One region of the Shewanella sp. HL-SH5 genome, then DNA from elsewhere that is predicted to be linked to it. Evidence: predicted binding sites of a transcription regulator. Region 1 holds the regulator's gene; each other region holds the start of a gene.
What was found. Region 1 encodes sigma-54, which starts transcription at its own class of promoters, with help from an activator protein. Its sites were predicted from a motif close to GTTGGCACGNNNNTNGNNT; they were not measured.
Positions count from the first base shown of each region.

Region 1 (2,209 bases):
TAGGCATGTCGCTATCTGGTGGTGAAAGACGACGGGTAGAAATTGCACGCGCTTTAGCAGCCAATCCTAAATTTATATTGTTAGATGAGCCCTTTGCGGGTGTTGACCCTATTTCAGTGATTGATATTAAGAAAATTATTCTGCAACTCAAACACCGTGGCCTAGGCGTATTAATTACTGATCATAATGTCCGTGAAACACTTGATGTGTGTGAGCGGGCATATATTGTTAGCCAGGGGAATTTGATTGCCGAAGGCACCCCAACTGAAGTACTCAACAATCAGCAAGTTCGAGCAGTATACTTAGGCGAACAATTCAAGCTATAGTTAATCTAAATAGGATCTGAAGCACTTGCTTGGCAAAATGTTTCTGGCGACTAAGCTAATTGATCGTGTATAGGTAAAGTAAAACCATTTGTTAAAAAATTGCGACTATCACTCACTTTAATCAGTGTAGAAAGCCGAATTCTTCTAGGGATCAGCAGTAATGAAAGCTTCACTCCAACTTAAAATGGGTCAGCACCTCACTATGACCCCACAGCTGCAACAAGCTATACGTTTGCTGCAGTTATCATCTTTGGAGTTACAGCAAGAAATTCAACAAGTATTAGATTCCAATCCTTTGCTTGAAATGGAAGATGAATTTTCAGCACTTAGCAACAAAAATGATAACTCCAAAGACCTATCAGAAACTGACTTCAATGAAGTAAGCGCACCTGTAGTCGAAAAAGACACTTCAAATGTCGACACCGCAGAGTCAATGACTAAAGAGCAAATGTCTGAAGACTTGCCAATGGACACTACCTGGGATGAAGTGTACAGCGCCTCCCCAATGGCAAGCCCTGGTTCGGGTTCTGGCAGCATGCCAAATGATGACATGCCCTTCCAAGGTGAAACATCCGAAGGATTATACGAGCATTTAGAATGGCAAAAAAATCTAACCCCTTTTTCTGAAACAGACCTCGCTATTGCCACAGCCATTATTGATGCCATTGATGACACAGGTTATCTCACCCAAAGTACTGAAGATATTTTAGAAGCTATGGGCGATGATTCTGTCGAATTAGACGAAGTCGAAGCGGTACTAAAACGTATACAACATTTCGACCCTCTGGGTGTCGCCTCACGTAGCTTAAGTGAATGTTTATTGATTCAACTTGTTCAGTTTGCACCAGACACGCCCCATATTGATAATGCCAGAATGTTAATCAAAGATTATTTAGATTTGATTGCTGGACGTGATTTTCGCACACTCATGCGCAAAACTAAGCTAAAAGAAGATGAGCTGCGCGAAGCAATTGAATTAATTCAATCTTTAAATCCACGTCCTGGCACGATGATCACCCCACCGGATGATGAATATGTTATCCCAGACGTGTCAGTGACCAAAAAGAATGGCCGTTGGGTGGTTGAATTGAACCCTGATAACATGCCAAAAATAGGTATTAATCAACAATATGCCGCCATGGCAAAAAGCAGTAAGAGTTCAACAGACACTCAATTTATTCGAGGTCACTTACAAGAAGCCAAATGGTTTATCAAAAGCTTAGAAAGCCGCAGCGACACCCTGCTTAAAGTATCCAATTGTATTGTGCAATTTCAGCAAGGTTTTTTTGAGTACGGTGCTGAAGCCATGAAGCCTATGGTGTTGAATGACATAGCTGAAGCTGTCGAAATGCATGAGTCCACTATTTCGCGTGTCACCACACAAAAGTATATGCACACACCGCGCGGACTGTTCGAACTTAAGTATTTTTTCTCTAGCCATGTCAGTACTGATGATGGCGGAGAATGTTCGTCTACAGCAATTAGAGCTTTTATTAAAAAGCTGGTTGCTGCTGAAAACCAGAAAAAACCACTAAGCGACAGTAAAATGGCAGATCTTCTGGCAGAACAAGGGATTAATGTTGCACGTCGTACCATAGCGAAATACCGCGAAGCGATGATGATCCCTCCCTCAAACCAACGTAAGAGTTTATAATCTACCTAGGCAATTGGAGGATAAATATGCAAATCACCTTAACGGGTCATCATATTGAAATTACTGAATCACTAAGAGAATATGTCACAAGTAAGTTTACAAAACTTGAACGACATTTCGATCAGATCAATAATGTCCACGTAGTATTAAATGTCGAAAAGCAACAACAGATAGCTGAAGCAAAAGTCAGCTTGAATGGAGCTGAGGTATTTGCGACATCTGAACATGC
Region 1 is NZ_CP195038.1:3,605,099-3,607,307, forward strand. It holds gene lptB (LPS export ABC transporter ATP-binding protein) at 1-326, shown strand, start outside; gene ACRWQM_RS15735 (RNA polymerase factor sigma-54) at 487-1,980, shown strand; gene hpf (ribosome hibernation promoting factor) at 2,007-2,209, shown strand, end outside.

Region 2 (2,209 bases), 1.1 Mb from region 1:
GCTCGTCATAAGCCTGACTTAATTACTAGCGCGTTACACTTTCCTGACGGGGAAGCAACGGATTTACTCGCGTATATCAAGCAAAAACCAGAATACCAAGACATTCAGTTTATGTTGGTATCGAGTGAATGCCGCCGCGAGCAACTTGAAATTTTTAGACAGTCAGGTGTGGTTGCCATTTTACCTAAGCCTTTCAATTCAGATCATTTGGCTCGCGCATTAAACTCAACCATAGATTTAATCAGTAATGACGAATTAGATTTGAGCCATTTTGATGTGCATAATCTGAGAGTGTTGGTCGTTGATGATAGTCGTTTAGCACGTAACGTGATTAAACGGACCATTGGTAATTTAGGGATTAAAATTATTACTGAAGCAGAAGATGGTCAGCAGGCTATTAATCTAATGCAGCATAATATGTATGATTTAGTGATTACCGATTACAACATGCCCAGTGTTGATGGATTAGCGCTAACGCAATATATTCGTAATGAAAGCCAACAGTCACACATTCCTATTTTAATGGTATCGTCTGAGGCTAATGACACCCATTTAAGTAACGTATCCAGCGCTGGGGTTAATGCCCTTTGTGATAAGCCTTTTGAACCTAATTTAGTCAAACGGATCTTATATCAACTGCTTGAAGAGTAGCATAGTGGGTATTTCACAGTCTTTTTACCCTTTTATCGGACAAAATACTTTTAAAGCGTCAACGCTTATGGCATGTTAACCACGTTTTTAAAAACATTTCTATGGAAAGCAGAGAATATCAATATGAACAAAAGTGAACTGATTGCAAAAATTGCTGAAAACGCAGATCTAACTAAAGCAGAAGCTGGCCGTGCATTAAAATCATTTGAAGCAGCGGTAACTGAAGCGATGAAAAATGGCGAAAAAATTTCTATCGTTGGTTTTGGATCATTTGAAACCTCACAACGTGCTGCACGTACTGGTCGCAACCCGCAAACTGGTAAAGAAATTCAAATTGCCGCTGCAACTGTACCTAAGTTCAAAGCTGGTAAAACGTTAAAAGATAGCGTTAACTAAAAATAAGTTAACTGTTATTTTTAAAAGCCTCCTTTCGGAGGTTTTTTTATGCCCTATTTCTGTCAAATCGGGCAATCCTCGAATCAACATCGCCAGATCAGCTTACTGCACAACCCAAGTGCAATGCCGCACCATTACAAAGCAACCAATAGGCTTTCAACGTGTTCGAATTTTAGTAATTAGTTGATATATATGATATTTAAAAATTGGCACAACCTTCGCTTAACTCAGAGTAGATAAACCAACATTTAACACTCTGTCTCGATATATGAAGTTTTAAAGTCCTGACATACACAGTGTTAAATGCATAATAAAACTTTGAGGGAAGATGATGAAAAAATCACTATTACAAGCAGTTGCGTTATCAAGCACACTATTACTCAGCAGCACAGCTTTTGCCGAAGTATCCGCTAATATTGGCGCAACGTCTAACTACTTATGGCGCGGAGTCACCCAGACAGATGATGCGGTTGCTTTGCAGGGTGGCCTTGATTACGCACACGAGTCTGGTTTTTATGCTGGCACTTGGGCATCAAATGTCGACTTTGGTGATGCAGCAACCTATGAAGCGGACTTTTATGCAGGCTATGCTGGAGAGTTTGCTGAAGATTTCACTTACGACGTAAGCTATTTATATTACGCCTACCCTGATGCTGACAGCAGCTATGATTTTGGTGAAGTTTCATTTGTATTAGGTTGGAAATGGCTCGAATTAGGTTATTCAAAAGTGGTCAATGCTGATTCTGGGGTTTCTGGTGCTGACAGCGAAACTGATTGGAGTTACTTACAAGCTAATGCCAGCTTCCCTTTAACAGAGAAAGTCAGCTTAGGCGCTCATTATGGCTATTCAAAGGGTGATGTCGTTAAAGACCTATTTAGCGAAACCTATTCTGATTACAACGTGTCACTGAGTGCTGACACAGATGTTGGCACAGTATCTTTCATGGTTTCTAACACAGATTTAGCAGATGACGATGCAAAAGTCGTTTTAGGTTATTCATACGGCTTTGATCTATAGCAGTACAACAATGTGAATTGTTTGCTAATCTAGTAGGTAAGCAATTTTCATTGGCATGTTAAGTTGCGTTAACGTTACCTTAGGGTGGCGTTTTTATTTTTAAACCTTACCCTAATAATGACGATTCCAATGTTCGTCAATCTT
Region 2 is NZ_CP195038.1:564,748-566,956, reverse strand. It holds gene ACRWQM_RS02340 (response regulator) at 1-651, shown strand, start outside; gene ACRWQM_RS02335 (HU family DNA-binding protein) at 775-1,047, shown strand; gene ACRWQM_RS02330 (TorF family putative porin) at 1,379-2,065, shown strand.
Region 2: a site for sigma-54 is predicted at 1,253-1,271, ahead of ACRWQM_RS02330 (TorF family putative porin). Genes of this name have one in related genera too.

Region 3 (2,209 bases), 470 kb from region 1:
CATTTATTCAAACGAGCGGTATGGCGAATTTCATTAATAGAATGCAACACATCCTCTAAATTACTTTTGCTATCGCGACAAGCAAGATAAGAAGCTAGCACGAGTACTGACCGTCCACGGCCTAGTGCACAATGTACTACAACCTTTTTACCGTTAAGTACCTGGTTATTTAGCCAATTTATCGCCTGATTAAGTTGTGCTTCCGAGGGGACACTATGATCTAAAACAGGCACATTTAAATAATCAATATCTTCAGCCAATAATGTGCCATCTAATGCATCAAATTCAGCCGTCACATCTAGAATGGCATCAACCCCTTGGGTTTTAAGGTATTCAATATCAGAAGGAAATAGACGGCATGCTAAATAGAGTTGATCTTCAATTTTTTGAATTGCGGGTACTTTATCGTGTTTTCTTGCCCAGGCATTATAAACCTGACACCCCAATAGAAAAGGGACAAATCCCCAGCTGATATACCAAGGAATTGAACCATTTTGTTTTTTACGAAAAACACCACCAGCATTAAACCAATAAGCAAAACTCACTAAACCCAAAGAGAATGCTAACCAACCAATAAAAAATTTAGCCCATGGTGAATTAAATAACACACACAAAAGCGCAGCTAATAAAGCCCCGCCTGTGTAGTAATACTTAATATTTATCTTGGTTAACATATAAGCGTCCTATTTTAAAAACAACAGAAATCAGCGCATTATTGTGCGCTGCCTAGTATCTTTAACAGTTAGGGTCTTCTGCTTTAAGACCTTCCTTTACGTCTTCACACGCGTCTTCAACTGCATTACCGGCGTCTGTCATCATCTCATCAACTTTTTCACCCGCATTTTCAGCTTTGTTATCAGAGCACGCGATCATGCCTACTGTTGTTAATCCTAATAAAATCATCATGCTTAATTTTTTTAGTAAATTCATATTGATCTCCTTGACCATGAGGCCATTCCATTTGTAGTTTATGTATTAAATTATAAGGCGTCACTTGTATCATGTTATGCCCTAGGTGCTTTACCTCGTATTGCACTTGCTACTAAAGAGATAACAAGTAACACAATAAAAATAAAGAAGATTATTTTCGCAATACCGGCAGCAGTACCAGCAATACCACCAAAACCTAACACCCCTGCAATGATAGCAATAACTAAAAACATCAATGTCCAACCTAACATAAGAAACCTCCTTGAGTATGGGACGATCAATAACGCACAAAAACAAACTAGTATTAATGAACAACTGTTTGTGTATCATTTAACTACTTTATACCAAGCCAACTTCATGCCAACCTTAAAAAAACCAACTAAGAGCCTAATAAGTAAAGAAAATAAATTCAAATCCTTTATTTCAATATCATTAACAAACTCAGTTATTGGCAATAATTACCGACAATTCGGTAAGAGTTTCACATTAATTATGGGGAAAGGAGCATTCCAATAAATTATTGGGGATATCGACGAAAAATCGAGGTGGTTACAACAAGATGACGAAGAGGCATTAGAAAAAGTATGAATAAAAAAACGATTGATTAAAGGAAAAACGACCTAAAGTTATAAAGCAGAGTTCCTCTGTATTTTGACAAAAGAACTCATAAAAAACTCTTTAAACAGCTAACCCCGCCGCAACGCCAGATGACCATGCCCATTGAAAATTAAACCCTCCTAACCAACCACTTACATCCATTACCTCACCAATGAAATACAAACCTGGTACCTTATTGGCTTGCATGGTTTTTGATGACAACTCATTAGTATCAACACCACCCAAGGTAACCTCTGCAGTGCGATAGCCTTCTGTACCATTCATGACAATAGACCAGTCATTTAACTCACTAGCCAGCGTTTCACGCTCGCCATGACCCAGTTGATTTAACGCTTTATCCAATTGCGCTTCTTCAAATAAGGCCTCAACTAATCGTTTCGGTAGCCATTGGCTAAGGGTATTTCGCAGGCTTTGTTTCGGATGATGTTTCAGTGCGAATTCGATTTTATCTAGCGCATTCTCACCCGGTAATAAATTGATAGAAATTGCCTCACCTGGTTGCCAGTAATTTGAAATTTGTAGCACTGCTGGGCCTGATAGGCCACGATGAGTAAACAGTAAGGCCTCACTAAATTGAGTGCCATCTTGAGCGGTAATGGTTGTCGGCACAGCAATACCCGATAACGGCTCAAAGCGCACTTTTTGTTCGGCATGCCACGTA
Region 3 is NZ_CP195038.1:4,070,646-4,072,854, forward strand. It holds gene ACRWQM_RS17860 (diacylglycerol kinase family protein) at 1-674, opposite strand, end outside; gene ACRWQM_RS17865 (hypothetical protein) at 736-930, opposite strand; gene ACRWQM_RS17870 (DUF1328 domain-containing protein) at 1,005-1,181, opposite strand; gene ACRWQM_RS17875 (NAD(P)/FAD-dependent oxidoreductase) at 1,609-2,209, opposite strand, start outside.
Region 3: a site for sigma-54 is predicted at 1,277-1,295, ahead of ACRWQM_RS17870 (DUF1328 domain-containing protein). Genes of this name have one in related genera too.

Region 4 (2,209 bases), 320 kb from region 1:
AAAGTCCAGATGTTCCCCGTGTAATCGAAGAGCAAGGCGAAGATGGCTATTTTGCGGGCAAATGGGCTAAAGGCGGACCTGAAATTGTTAACACAATCGGTTGTAGTGACTGTCATGAAAAAGGATCGCCTAAATTACGCATCTCTCGTCCATATGTCGATCGTGCATTAGGTGCAATTGGCACACCTTTTGATAAAGCGTCACGTAAAGATAAGCAATCTATGGTTTGTGCGCAGTGCCATGTAGAGTACTACTTCGAGAAAACAGCGGATAAACCAGGTTTTGTGAAGTTCCCGTGGGATATGGGAACTACTGTTGAGCAAATGGAAGTTTACTACGACAATATGGAGTTCTCTGATTGGACCCATGCTGTATCTCGAACTCCTATGCTTAAAGCACAGCATCCAGGTTATGAAACTTGGAAAGCAGGTGTGCACGGTAAAAACAACGTAACCTGTACAGATTGTCATATGCCTAAAGTGGCTAAAGCAAATGGTAAAGGTAAGTTTACCGATCACAAAGTGGGTAATCCGTTCGACCGTTTTGATGAAACCTGTGCTACCTGCCATAGCCAAAGCAAAGAGTTCATGGTTAATTTAACTAATGAACGCAAGCAAAAAGTAGGTGAACTTAAAGCCAGTGCTGAAGCACAATTAGTTAAAGCTCACTTTGAAGCAAAAGCGGCTTGGGATGCGGGTGCAACTGAAGCTGAAATGAAGCCTATCCTTATGGATATCCGTCATTCACAGTGGCGTTGGGACTATGCAACTGCATCACATGGTGTTGCGGCTCACGCAGCTGATGAAGCGTTACGTATTTTAGGCACCGCGGTTGATAAAGCGGCTAATGCACGTATTAAGCTTGCTCATCTATTGGCGGCTAAAGGTGTTAAGCAACCCATTGCTTATCCTGACACGTCGACTAAAGCAAAAGCGCAAGCAGCATTAGGCATGGACATGAAAACAATGAATGCAGAAAAAGAAGCATTCAAGAAAAATCTAGTGCCTAAATGGCAAGAAGAAGCAAAAAAACGCGAAGCGACTTATAAGTAAGTTGTTAAGCTTACTCAAGGCAACTTTGAAGAGTTAACTTGAATTAGCTAAATGCTTTAGTAAAGCCCTCGAAAGAGGGCTTTTTTTATGCGGTTTATCACTTGACTAACGCTAATCTTTTCTTCGCTCATTTCATCGTAGAGCTGCACCAATATTAAGCGGCCTAGTTTTTAGTGCACCATTATGGTGCTAAATTGTCGCTATTTTTATTGAAAATTTACTCTATTTCTTTTTAAAACATTAACTTAAAAAACTGGCCTGATGATTGAATCTGTTTTATCAACAAATATATAACAAATTCATATTTTATTAATTTTTGGAGGTCGGGATGAAACTCGTCAGCGCAATCATCAAACCATTTAAATTGGATGATGTCCGTGAAGCAATAGCTGGTATGGGCATTGAGGGTATGACAGTTACTGAGGTGAAAGGTTTTGGTCGTCAAAAAGGTCACACTGAGCTTTATCGTGGTGCTGAATATCAAGTGGATTTTTTACCTAAAGTAAAATTAGAAATAGCCACTAAAGAAGAAAACCTAGATATGTTAATTGAGGCTATTACCGCTGCAGCGCATACCGGCAAAATTGGTGACGGTAAGATTTTTGTAACTAATTTAGAACAAGCCGTGCGTATTCGTACCGGTGAAGTTGATAACGAAGCATTATAAGGGGCAATGATAATGGAAGAATTAGCAAAATTAGGACTAACTGTTAGCGAGTTACGCTTTGCATTAGATACCTTCTATTTTTTGATCTCTGGTGCATTAGTGATGTGGATGGCAGCAGGGTTTGCCATGTTGGAAGCTGGCTTAGTTCGTTCAAAAAATACCACTGAAATTTTAACTAAAAACGTATGTTTATATGCAATCGCTTGTGTAACCTACTTACTTGTTGGATATAACATCATGTATGTCGACAATACTGAAGGCGGTATTATTCCTTCGTTTGGAGCATTAATTGGTTCGCAAGCTGCTGATGCTGACCACGCACTAGAGTCTGACTTTTTCTTTCAAGTTGTATTTGTTGCTACCGCGATGTCGATTGTATCGGGTGCGGTTGCAGAACGCATGAAGTTATGGGCTTTCCTGGCATTTTCAGTGTTTATGACGACGATTATTTATCCTGTTGAAGGCTATTGGACTTGGGGCGGTGGATTTT
Region 4 is NZ_CP195038.1:3,287,844-3,290,052, reverse strand. It holds gene nrfA (ammonia-forming nitrite reductase cytochrome c552 subunit) at 1-1,052, shown strand, start outside; gene ACRWQM_RS14345 (P-II family nitrogen regulator) at 1,381-1,719, shown strand; gene ACRWQM_RS14340 (ammonium transporter) at 1,732-2,209, shown strand, end outside.
Region 4: a site for sigma-54 is predicted at 1,305-1,323, ahead of ACRWQM_RS14345 (P-II family nitrogen regulator). Genes of this name have one in related genera too.